4 regions of the Kluyvera sp. 1366 genome follow, and region 4 is predicted to be linked to each of the others. Evidence: predicted binding sites of a transcription regulator. Region 4 holds the regulator's gene; each other region holds the start of a gene.
What was found. Region 4 encodes CRP, which controls carbon source genes, mostly activating them, when cyclic AMP is high. Its sites were predicted from a motif close to ATGTGANNNNNNTCACAT; they were not measured.
Positions count from the first base shown of each region.

Region 1: ACVLVH_RS18505 (PTS mannitol transporter subunit IICBA) is a predicted target of CRP. The motif match lies at 1,698-1,715, and genes of this name have one in related genera.
Region 2: rhaB (rhamnulokinase) is a predicted target of CRP. The motif match lies at 2,017-2,034, and genes of this name have one in related genera.
Region 3: ompW (outer membrane protein OmpW) is a predicted target of CRP. The motif match lies at 1,657-1,674, and genes of this name have one in related genera.

Region 1 covers NZ_JBTRDW010000008.1:137,701-140,824, reverse strand. Annotated here, with positions in the region: gene ACVLVH_RS18505 (PTS mannitol transporter subunit IICBA) at 1-1,558, opposite strand, end outside; gene ACVLVH_RS18500 (DUF3053 domain-containing protein) at 2,016-2,729, opposite strand; gene ACVLVH_RS18495 (gamma-glutamyltransferase family protein) at 2,903-3,124, opposite strand, start outside.
Region 2 covers NZ_JBTRDW010000002.1:209,607-212,730, forward strand. Annotated here, with positions in the region: gene ACVLVH_RS04505 (L-rhamnose isomerase) at 1-407, opposite strand, end outside; gene rhaB (rhamnulokinase) at 400-1,872, opposite strand; gene rhaS (HTH-type transcriptional activator RhaS) at 2,163-2,984, shown strand; gene rhaR (HTH-type transcriptional activator RhaR) at 3,000-3,124, shown strand, end outside.
Region 3 covers NZ_JBTRDW010000002.1:335,130-338,253, forward strand. Annotated here, with positions in the region: gene trpA (tryptophan synthase subunit alpha) at 1-296, shown strand, start outside; gene ACVLVH_RS05045 (BON domain-containing protein) at 547-861, shown strand; gene ompW (outer membrane protein OmpW) at 908-1,540, opposite strand; gene ACVLVH_RS05055 (YkgJ family cysteine cluster protein) at 1,787-2,203, shown strand; gene ACVLVH_RS05060 (YciC family protein) at 2,231-2,965, shown strand; gene ACVLVH_RS05065 (septation protein A) at 3,024-3,124, shown strand, end outside.
Region 4 covers NZ_JBTRDW010000010.1:46,245-49,368, reverse strand. Annotated here, with positions in the region: gene ACVLVH_RS20560 (YccS/YhfK family putative transporter) at 1-1,530, opposite strand, end outside; gene crp (cAMP-activated global transcriptional regulator CRP) at 1,589-2,221, opposite strand; gene ACVLVH_RS20550 (OsmC family protein) at 2,527-2,931, shown strand; gene ACVLVH_RS20545 (phosphoribulokinase) at 2,993-3,124, opposite strand, start outside.

The DNA of each region.
Region 1 (3,124 bases), on a different contig from region 4:
AGCGAATCGCCTGCTCTTTATGGGTGGCACTCAAACCGAGGAACACGTTGTCTGCACCCAGTTTGAACAGGTGCGCGTTGCCTTCGTCGTAGCTGTCAGCCAGCGTGGTCTGCACGGTTTCACGACGCGCTTCGCTGCGGTTAGCGGCCACCAGACGTTCGGTCAGGTTGCTGTACAGCGCGCTATCAAGGAAGTTGTTCAGCGAAATGTGCTGCGCCTGCGGCGCCTGACGCATTGCACGTTCGGTCAGATCGCGGTGGGTAATCACCAGATCAACGTCGCCCGGCAGCGAGTTAATCGCCGTGTTGGTGACAGAGATATTGCTCAGACCCGCGTCCTGCACTTTCTTACGCAGCACGCCCGCACCCATCGCACTTGAACCCATACCGGCGTCACAGGCTACGATGATTTTACGCACGTGGTTCAGGTCAACGCTCATCGCATCGCCAGCAACTGGCGAACCGGCAACAGCCTGACCTTTTGACTGCGCTTTCATATCCTGCATGCGCTGTGTCGCCGCTTCGATGTCGTCATCTTCTTTCACTTTGCTGGTTTTCAGCAGGATAGCTGAGACCACAAAGGAGACGGCAAACGCAGCGATAATGGCAGCGATATTCGCGAAGTAAGCGCCTTTTGGCGTCATCGCCAGCACCGCCAGTATGGAACCTGGAGAAGCCGGAGAGACCAGGCCGCCGTTCAGCAGTGTCAGGGTGAATACGCCAGTCATACCGCCGAGAATAACCGCCAGCAACAGACGCGGCGCCATCAGCACGTATGGAAAGTAAATTTCGTGGATACCACCAAGGAAGTGGATGATCGCTGCACCGCCTGCAGATTGTTTGGCGCTACCGCGGCCAAATACCATGTAGGCAACCAGCAAGCCCATACCCGGACCAGGGTTGGCTTCAATCAGGAAGAAGATTGATTTGCCCGCCTCGCTCGCCTGCTGGATACCCAGCGGAGAGAAGATACCGTGGTTGATGGCGTTATTGAGGAACAGGATTTTCGCCGGTTCAACAAAGATTGAGGTCAGCGGCAGCAGGTTGTTCTGCACCATCAGATTCACGCCCGCGGCGAGAATGTGTGACAGGCCTTCAACCAGTGGACCGATAGCGACAAACGCCAGCAGCGCCAGCAGCATACCAATGATACCGGCCGAGAAGTTGTTAACCAGCATCTCGAAGCCGCTTTTGATCTTGCCATCAACAACGCGGTCAAAGGATTTGATCGCCCAGCCGCCCAGCGGACCGGCAATCATGGAGCCGAGGAACATCGGCATATCGGCACCGACGATCACGCCCATGGTGGTGATCGCACCGACCACGCCACCGCGATCGCCGCCAACCAGACGTCCACCGGTGAAACCAATCAGCAGCGGCAGCAGGTAGGTGATCATTGGGCCGACGAGTTTCGCCAGCGTTTCGTTTGGAATCCATCCGGTTGGGATGAACAGCGCAGTGATGATACCCCATGCGATAAACGCACCGATGTTAGGCATCACCATATTACTCAGAAAGCGACCAAAGCTCTGAACCTTGACCTTTACTGATGAGGACATAAACCCACCCCTTAATGAGACGCGCTGCAATAAGAGAGCGCGTTTGTTTTTGTTTGAACGTTACGGCGGGGGCCGTGGCATTACTGTATGCACGCGGACTCTAGCACTAGTTTATTACGCTGCGTAGAGCTGCACCTAAGTGTGATGCAGATCACGCTAAGCTGGGGTGATTGGGGGGCAATAAGGTGACATCGATCACAAAAAGGCGCTGTAAGAAAGCAACGGTGCCGAAAAATTAAGCAAAACAAGGCGATGAATGTGACTTAAGTCACCTTTTGAAGTGGGCGCTTTGTTGTGTAAGTGTGATCAATGTCACAAACTATTTGTGGTCGAAAATGCGCCAGATCACAATATGCTGCAGCAGATAAGTGAGCTGTAAGGAAGTGACGAAAATCTGAAAAGGGATAACAGACTTTCAGGGTCGCCATTGATGGCGACCACTAAAATAGTTCGGCTGTTACAACCCGCCTTGCACCGCATTTTGCGCTTGCGTCAGCGCTTGCGCGTTGCTGGAGAGATTGCTCATCAGCGTGTTGTATTGCGTTGCCTGATCCTGGGTTGGGAACTGTACACCGCCATCGTTGAAGGTTACGCGCGTGCCTTGCGATTGCAGATAGTCGCCGGTTTGCACGGCTGCCTGGCTCAGCGCCTGCAGCTGTGGCAGCAGCGGAATCAGCGTGCTCGCTGGCTGCGTCACGACTTTGACGTAGGCCGCGTCATACACTTTCTTCAGGTCATCCGGCTGCTTCAGGGTGGCTTTGCTGCTGTCCGCCTGCATTTTGGCGCTCTGAATCTGCTGGGTCAGCACGCTCAGATTGCCGCTGGCCTGGCGCAGGCTATCGCGACGCGTGAGGTAATCCTGCGGTACACGAATCGCTGCTAACTCATCAACCACCGGGCGCATACCTTGCTCAATCGCCTGATTGGTCTGCTGCGAGAAGCCATAAAGGATGGCGTAGTCGCTGGCGTAGTTGCCGAAGGTTTGCTTTTGGTTTTCACTCAGGCTTGGCAGATGTTCGCCGCTGCGCATCACCGTGTTCTGAAGGAAGTCACTGAACGCTTTACGCTGATCGCCCTCTTTGTCACCGCAGGCTGTGAGTTGCAGCACCACTAACGCGCTGACCATCAGCATGCCGGTACGCATCCAGATGCGAGAAATTCCTGACGCCATGATGAACTCCTGTTATGGCTAATTCGATTCGATGGGAATGGTCCTAAAGAATAGTGCAATGGCCTGACGGGTACAACGGGCGGCGTTTGCCTGGTGCGCATAAATGCGCACCCGGTAAGGAAATGGCGAAATTCCAGGGTCACCCATTATGATGACCGTTTTAACACGTTAAATCAAAACACCAGCGCCTGCCCATCCTTACGGCTTTCAGTGGCGGCGATATAGAAGCCTTGCGGATCGCGCACAATCGCCTGCGCACCGCCGAAGTTATAGCCGAGCAAAGGATCTTCCAGCGTGATCTGGTGCCCCATCTCGCGCAGCTTCGCCAGCACGTTACGGTCGATGCCGGGTTCAACCACCACCGCACGTCCTTGCTCAACGCGCCAGCGCGGTGC
Region 2 (3,124 bases), on a different contig from region 4:
AAACAGCTTGGATTAAAATCGAGGCCCAGCTTGTGCGTTTTGGCCCATTCCACCCAGTTGCTGAAGTGTTTCGGTTCAATCGCATCACGGTCGACCGGCTTATCGCTCTCCAGATAAATCGCATGCAGGTTGAGGCGTTTAGCACCCGGAATGAGTGACATCGCTTTTTCAACATCAGAGCGCAGCTCATCAGCATTACGGGCGCGTCCCGGATAGTTGCCGGTAGCCTGAATACCGCCGGTCAGTTCACCGTTCGGATTTTCGAAGCCGCGCACGTCATCACCTTGCCAGCAGTGCATCGAGACCGGAATGCCATCCAGCTGCGCCATTACCTGTTCCACATCCACACCGATGGCGGCGTAACGTTGTTTGGCCAGTTCGAAGGCCTGTTCAATCAGCTTAGTCATATGCAAGTTCCTTAGCAGGTTGGCTGAGCGCGGCAAAGCGTGCCTGATGGGCAGCGAAGGCGCTGTTGTTCAACGGTTCAAATTTTTCTAACGGGAAGTTTTGGCTAATGCAGCGGCGTAAATCGCTGACGTCACGCAGTTCGCCCAAAGCAATGAGCTGGCAGCCGACGTTGCCGAGCGTCGAGGCTTCAATCGGCCCCGCCAATACCGGCAGCTGACAGGCATCGGCACACAATTGATTTAACAGCGGGTTCTGACTGCCGCCGCCCACCACATGCAGTTGACGCAGCGGTGCCGCGCGCAGTGTGCCGAGTTCGCCAATAACCTGGCGATAGAGTAAGGCCAGACTGTCGAAGATGGTGCGAGCCAGCGCAGCCGGCGTCTGCGGTACGGGCATGTTCTGTTCGGCGCAGGCGTTTTGAATCTCCTGAACCATGCTGTCTGGATTGATAAAACGGCTGTGATTGGGGTTAACCAGCGTACGACAGGCGGGCTCTTTTGCGGCTTCTTTGATCAGCGAACAGAGATCGGTAATTTGCAGCTCAGTGCAGACACGTTGCAGCAGCCACAAACCCATAATGTTTTTCAGAACGCGGTAGCCTTCTGCTCCACCTTCATTGGTTACGTTGGCATTGAGCGCCGCCGTGCTGACACAAGGCTGCAAGCTCTCAATCCCCATCAGTGACCAGGTTCCCGAGCTGAGATAAGCGGCATCATCCTGCATTAACGGGGTGGCCAAAACCGCGCTCGCCGTATCGTGAGTCGCAACCGCGATCACCGGAACGTGGTTGCCGCTGGCGCTGGTCCAGTTACCGACAGTGTTACCTGGCGATGTGGGTTTGCCGAACCACTTAGCCGGCACGCCAGCCCACGCAAGCAAATCGCTGTCCCATTCGCCGCTGTGAATATTGAGCAGTTGTGTGGTGGTGGCGTTGGTGTATTCCCAGTTCATCTGGCCGGTAAGGCGATAGTGCAGATAGTCAGGAATCATCAGCGCATACTGCACTTTTTCCTGCCAATCTGGTTGCTGCTGATGCAGTGCGTGCAGTTGATAAAGGGTGTTGAACGGTAAGAATTGAATGCCTGTGCGCTGATAGATTGCACCTTTGCCGAGATCGTTAATGGCCTGAGCCATGTGCCCTTCTGTGCGCTTATCGCGATAACTTACCGCCTCGCCGACGCGTTCACCGTTGGCATCCAGCAGCACCAAATCGACGCCCCAGGTATCTATGCCAATGCTGTCCGGCACAATGCCGTCATCATCAAGCTGGGCCAGCCCTAAACGAATCTCCTGCTCCAGTCGATCCAAATCCCAACAATCATAATCTGCACGGCGCACACGCTGATTGGTGAAGCGACGCACTTCGCGCAGGCTGATCTGCTGATTCGCTGAACTCCATTGTGCGAGCATCACGCGCCCGCTGGATGCGCCTAAATCAATGGCAACAATGTTACGCATACTCATGGCGTGTTCTTCCTGTAATGAGATGCCTACAGATTAGAAATCTCCGCTTTTTGCCACCTTCCCCTTACTGCCAGTGCGTAATAGTCACTGGCAGGCTGACAAAGAAGTTCGTGAGAAAGCTCACAGAACCACACAAGTGGCGAGATGTGAGCCTTGCCGCATTTCTGTCAATCGCCGGTGAGATCTTGAAAAATTAGCCATTTTCCTGCGTCACTAAGATGAAAATTCAAGGTAAGGTGCGGGGCGCCTGCGTAGACTCGGCAACGGTTGAGTTAATTAAGAGGCGAATCATGACCGTTCTACATAGCGCAGATTTCTTCCCTGAAGGGAATTACGCCATCGCCATCGAGCCGCGCGTGCCGCAGCAGGCATTTCCGGAGCACCATCATGATTTCCATGAAATTGTGTTGGTGGAACACGGTTCTGGCATTCATGTGTTTAACGGTCAGCCACAAGCTTTATCCGCAGGATGCGTGTGCTTTGTGCGCGATCACGATCGTCATCTTTATGAGCAAACGGAAAATTTGTGTCTGACCAACGTGTTGTATCGCAGTCCGGCGTCATTCCGTTTTCTCTCGGGTTTGCAGGCGCTCCTGCCGCGCGAAGAAGAGGATCACTACGCGTCGCACTGGCGCATCAATCACAAGGTGATGGCGCAGGCGCTGCAAATCGTTACGCAGATGAAGCAGCAAGATGTGTGGTCGCTGGAACGTCACGCACATCAGGAGCAACTTTTTCTGCAACTGCTGGTGTTGTTGCGCGAAGCGGCTCACAACGATCAATCACAGGATCAGGAAGCACGCTTACATCGGTTGCTCGACTGGCTCAATGAGCACTACAGTGAAGAGATTGTGTGGGATGCATTAGCCGATCGTTTTTCATTGTCGCTGCGCACTCTGCACCGCCAGATGAAGCAGCAAACCGGTAATACACCGCAGCGTTACCTTAATCGGCTTCGCCTGTTACAGGCGCGGCATTTACTGCGTCATAGCGATATGCGCATAACAGACATCGCCTACCAGTGTGGATTTGGTGACAGCAACCACTTCTCCACGCTGTTCCGGCGGGAATTTGGCTGTGCGCCCAGAGCGGAGCGCCAGCAGATGCTATAACTGGAGCGTTTCCTCATGTCGCTGATCTTAACGCGCGAAGACTATTTTCCGGCCACCAATCTGCCGATTGCGGTGGCCGAGCGCATGCCGCAGCCCTCCTTCCCTCCGCACCGTCATGAATTCAGTGAAATCGTTATCGT
Region 3 (3,124 bases), on a different contig from region 4:
GTCGCGGTTATACCTATTTGCTGTCACGCGCAGGCGTCACCGGTTCGGAAAATCGTGCCAGCCTGCCGCTGCATCACCTGATCGAAAAGCTGCGTGAGTTTAACGCTGCGCCGCCGCTGCAGGGCTTTGGTATCTCTGAACCCGGCCAAGTGAAAGAAGCCATCGCCGCTGGTGCGGCGGGTGCCATTTCCGGGTCGGCAATTGTGAAAATCATTGAGCGTAACCAGAACGATCCGGCCACGCTGCTCAGCGAGCTGAAAGCCTTTGTGAGTAGTCTGAAAGCAGCCACCCGCTAAAATCCTTCAGGGCCTTATTCGCTGGTGCGGATAAGGCCTTTTTATTGCCAAAAATATCCCCAAACTCAAATTCCCGGCTACTCTCAGATTTTCATGCCCAGCGAAAACTGCGATTGGATCAATAAGTGGTAAAAACGCCCTATTTCTGACTTTTTCACGCGCGCCGATTTGCTGATTTCGCATCTCCAGACCACAATTAATTGCGCCGCCCCATTGCGGCGAAACATCATCTAAGACAGGGAGATAACCAATGAAATTTTTCAAAGTCGTTGCAGGATTTATGATGGCTGCGGTAATGGCGCTGGCACTTAGCGCGTGTGCACCCACAGCAACCAAAGAAGGCACTGGCGGTTACATCGACGATACCGTGGTAACCACCAAAGTTAAGGCTCAGCTGTTGAATGACGAGTCGCTGAAATCGACCGAAATCAATGTTGAAACCTTCAAGGGTAAAGTTCAGCTGAGCGGTTTTGTCAGCTCACCGCAGATGGCAAATCGCGCGGTGGCCATAACGCGTAGCGTGGCGGGCGTGAAATCTGTGGTTAACAATATGCAGATCAAATAACACAACGGGCGACCTTCTGGTCGCCCGCTTCATTTCTGGTTGCCGATTAGAATCGATATCCCGCACCAAAGAAGAACACCCACGGATCGATACGCGTGTTGATGTTTTGCTGCTCACCGCCAGCTTTAAATTTCACTTCGGTATCAATATCCATGTACCACAGCGAGGCATTCAGCATCCAGTCGCGGTTGATTTGATAATCCAGACCGACCTGGCCCGCCATGCCCCACGAGTCTTTCACGCTCAGGTCGCTTAATCCGGCATCCTCACCCGTTTGGTTGAATTTGGCATCGTAGAAGGTGGTGTAGTTGATACCGACGCCAACGTACGGGCGGACTTTACTTTTGCTATCAAAGAAATAGTACTGCGCCATTAAGGTCGGCGGCAGCTGACGCACGGTGGCCAGATTACCGGTGGCGCCCAGTCCAACCTTATGACGGAACGGGGTTGCAGCCAGCAGCTCAACGCCGATGTTATCCGTTGCCATATAGGTGAAGGTCAAGCCCAGCTGCGTATCGTTGCTAACGTTAAAGCCGCCCATACCCAGCACATTGTCAGAGCCTTCAGTCGGACGAACGGTGGCGCTACCTGCACGCATAAAGAAATCACCGGCTTCATGAGCCAGAGCCAGTTGCGGAATTGCCAGCGCCATCAGCAGTGCGCATTTTGCCAGTTTCATAATCACTCCTTTGCCAAATAAAGATGGGTCTCAATGTTGAATGCGGCACAACATTTACCCCTTTTTTGGTAAAAGATCATCTGCATCAATCTAAATTAATCACTTAAAAAACAATGAATTGATTCAGATCAATTTTGGCTTTACAGCGCGTAATAAAAGTCCGCTTGCGAAAATTTTTCGCCGTGACTATTTTAACTTTCCCCTGTGTGATTTTGGTTCGATACCTTAAAGGTGGCGGGCGATCAGATGAGCGATTCACTAAATCCTTGCGTGACCTGTGGCGCATGCTGCGCGCACTTCCGTGTCTCTTTTTACTGGGCCGAAGCCGATGATGGCGCCGGTGCTGTTCCCGTTGAATTAACAGAACCGTTAACCCCATTTATGCGCAATATGCGCGGCACCAACCAACGCCAGCCGCGCTGTATTGCGCTGCAGGGCGACGTCGGCGGCTGCGTCTCCTGCGGTATTTATCAGCAGCGCCCTTCGCCCTGTCGGGAGTTTTCGATGTCCGGCGAGAACGGTGAACAGAACGAAGCTTGCGATCGCGCCCGTGCTCGCTACGGTCTTCCTGCGCTTTTTCACCCTTCTTTACCTGTTATGACAGAAAGTTATCCCAATGCGGGTGCCAGCACGCCAGTAGAACATGTACAATCGCCGGGTTAATTAATCCGGTTCTTTCAAGGAGTTTACATGTCTATCACGGCAAGCTCGTTATACCGTGACACAGGAAATTTTTTGCGCCATCAGCTGGTTACTATTTTACTGCTGGCGCTGCTGACCTCGTTCATTACTGTGATCGTCGGCCACGCGTTAACGCCAGGTGAAGACCAGCTCTCGTTGTTGAGCCAGTCCGATGACAGCGCATCGTCGCTGTTTGAGCTGGTACAAAATATGTCTCCGGATCAGCAGCGTATTTTGCTGCGCGCTTCCGCTGCAGGCACGTTCGCTGCGTTGATTGGCAACACGCTGCTGCTGGGTGGCATGCTGCTTCTAATCCCAATGGTATCGGGCGGACAACGCGTCAGCGCGCTGCGCGCTATTGGCGCATCTGCGCCCATCCTGCCAAAGCTGCTGCTGCAGACCTTCCTGATCACCCTGCTGGTTCAATTGGGCTTTATGGTGCTGATGGTACCGGGCGTGATTCTGGCGATCCTGTTTTCACTGGCACCGGTGATTCTCGCCAATGAGAAGCTCGGCGTGATTGGCGCGATGCGTGCCAGCATGCGTCTCGCCTGGAAGAATATTAAGGTTATCGCACCAGCTATTGTGCTGTGGCTGCTGGCCAAAATTGTGCTGATGTTCTTCTTTTCATCGCTGACCGTGCTGCCCGCCAATATCGCCTCCGTGGTGTTGAACGCGCTGGGTAACCTGGTCTCCGCAGTGCTGATTATCTATCTGTACCGGCTGTATATGCTGTTACGTTAATCGTTATGGCGCTCACCCGGGCGCCATAACTGTACGCTCCTGCCTATTTGGAAACGCTATGAAGCAGTTACTCGATTTTCTTCCCCTGGTGGTTTTCTTCATCTTCTACAAGCTGTACGACATCTTTGTCGCCTCCGGCGCACTGATCGTTGCCACCGG
Region 4 (3,124 bases):
GCTTTGCCACTGCGGCCACAGCCAAATCATCCCGGCGAAGGCAATTAAACAGCCCATCAAGGTATCCATCATGCGCGGCAGCAGAAACTGTGCGCCGTTCAGCGACAGCAATTGCAGCGAATACACCGCCGTGACGGTAAAGCCAATCATCGACCAGCCATAATATTTCCGCGTGATCAGATAGCTCGCCAGCGTAATCCCCAGCATAAACAGCAGCGTGATCGATTCCGGCACCGCCAGCTGCAGCGACGCGGCGGCGATCAGCAATCCGGCGAAAGTACCCAGCGCACGGTGCTGAATACGCACGCGCGTGGCGTTGTAACCGTTCTGGCTGACGAACATGATGGTCATCAGAATCCAGTAAGGTTTGGGGATGTTAAAGAACAGCGCCAGCGAGCTGCCAAACATCAGCATCACAGCGAAGCGGGCTGCGGTGCGTAACGCGGTGGATTTGAATGACAGATAACTGCGCAGCGCCGGCAACAGCGGCAAACGGCGCTGGCGATCGGCCATCAGGTCACGCGTGTAGAGCGGCTTCTGCGTACGCAACACGCGGGCGATGCGACTGAAGTGATACAGGCAGAAGTTGCCGACCGGATTATCCGGATGCTGGCGTGCAATTTTCTCCAGCGCGCCGAGCTGTTTCTCCATGTGAAAACGGTCCGGCAGCTGATGGTAGAGAATCGCATCCGCCAGCACGCGCAGCCGCGCCGAGATAATCTTGGCGTTCCAGCGAATCACCGCTTCGGCGTGGCTCTCCTCAACCAGCTTCTGCACCTCTTCGGGCTGATGCAAACTCACGGAGATGTGTTCCTGTAAATCCAGCGCCACCTGGAAAGCGCGCGTCAGGCGTTTGTGGCTGTTATCGCGGCTCGCCGACAGCATATGCATTTGCTGATAACAGGTGGTAATGAGGTCGACCGCCTTTTGCTGGCGCGCCAGCAGCGGCGGCAGCGCTTTCTCCGGATCGGTCAGCTGCGTCAGTAAGGTGTATTTGGCATCGCAGTAATCCGCCAGCTCGCGGAACAGCAGGCTGAGCGATTCGCGCATCGGCTGCTCTTTCCACAGCCAGAACCAGAACCAGTTGAACAAGCCGTACCACAGCGTGCCGCCAATATAGAGCAGCGGCGGCACCCATATCGGCATGCGTCCCACTAAGCTGAGCGTAAAGATGGCGGCGATGAGTGTGGCGGGCAGCAGGCGCGCGTGCAGCGGGCCGATTTCGCCGGTTACGCCAATCAGCAGCGGCAGCGCCAGTAAAATCAGCGGCAGCGGTATCTGGTAAGCGGTGAGGATTTGCATCAGGAAACTGCCGGTGGCAAACAGCGAACCACCCACAATCAGGCGTTTGAAGAAGCGTTTGTGCGGCGTATCCAGTCCCGCCATGTTGCAGCAGGCGGGCACTAACGAGAACAGCAGACCTTTTTGCAGATCGCCAAACAGCCAACCGAGAGCCACAGGCAGGCACAGCACCAGCGTTTGCCGCAGCGCATAGTTAACTTCGGGATGATAGATGATTCGGCGCCACATCAGCTCATCGCAAATAGAAACGGCGCGATGTTGCCATCACGCCGTGGGTGAGAAGAAATTAGCGGGTGCCGTAAACGACGATGGTTTTACCGTGTGCGGAGATCAGGTTCTGATCTTCCAGCATTTTCAGGATACGACCCACGGTTTCGCGTGAGCAGCCCACGATCTGACCAATCTCCTGACGGGTGATTTTGATTTGCATCCCGTCTGGGTGAGTCATCGCATCTGGCTGTTTGGCCAGATTTAGCAGCGTTTGCGCAATACGTCCGGTGACATCGAGGAAGGCAAGGTTGCCCACTTTCTCAGATGTCACTTGCAGACGACGCGCCATTTGCGACGAAAGTCGCATTAAAATATCCGGGTTTACCTGAATCAGCTGACGGAATTTTTTGTATGAAATTTCAGCCACTTCGCAGGCAGACTTCGCACGCACCCAAGCACTGCGTTCCTGGCCTTCTTCGAAAAGACCGAGTTCGCCGATGAAATCCCCCTGATTGAGGTAGGAGAGAATCATCTCTTTGCCTTCTTCATCTTTAATCAGTACCGCTACGGAACCTTTTACGATGTAGTACAGCGTTTCCGCTTTCTCACCCTGATGGATGAGCGTGCTTTTGGATGGATATTTGTGAATATGGCAATGGGACAGGAACCATTCGAGTGTAGGGTCTGTTTGCGGTTTGCCGAGAACCATTCGCTATTATCCTCTGTTGTAATCGTGCCCAAAACACAGGGGGCATTTTTTCCCTGTCAGGCGGTTTAATCGTCGAGCGTTTCCAGTAAAGGAAAAATTATTCCGGGTGGACTCTTAAGCTACGCTTTTGATTCTTCCGGCCTTCGTCTGTGATGACGAAAATATTTTCAGCACTGTTTGTAGCACAGCTTTTGCGAGCTGTCTTGTGTTGTCTCGCTTCAGCAGAAGGGGGATTACTCTGGATTGCTGTTTGTCAGGTGAAAGCGTACTCTGGCGGCAAAACCGCCGCTTCAGGAGAAAGAATCATGCAGGCACGAGTGAAATGGGTGGAAGGTCTTACCTTTCTCGGAGAATCCTCATCCGGCCATCAGGTATTGATGGATGGTAATTCCGGTGATAAAGCGCCAAGTCCAATGGAAATGGTGCTGATGGCCGCGGGCGGCTGTAGTGCTATTGATGTGGTGTCGATCCTGCAAAAAGGGCGCAGCGATGTGGCCGATTGCGAAGTGAAGCTCACATCGGAACGCCGTGAAGAAGCGCCACGCATTTTTACCCACATCAACCTGCATTTTATCGTTAGCGGTAAAGCGTTGAGCGATAAGGCCGTTTCGCGTGCGGTTGATCTGTCAGCGGAAAAATATTGTTCGGTAGCGATCATGCTGGGTAAAGGCGTGGAAATTACCCACAGCTATGAAGTGATCGAGTTATAACTCGGATTGTAGCGGCGCAATTTATTGCGCAATAAATTGCGCCGCTACGGAATGACTTCGCTTATTCAATCCGCTTCCCTTCAATCAGTCGCTGTACCAGCGGCAGCATAATCAGCTCCATCGCCAATCCCATTTTGCCACCCGGCACCACCAGCGTATTGATGTGGGAAATAAACGATCCCTGAATCATCGC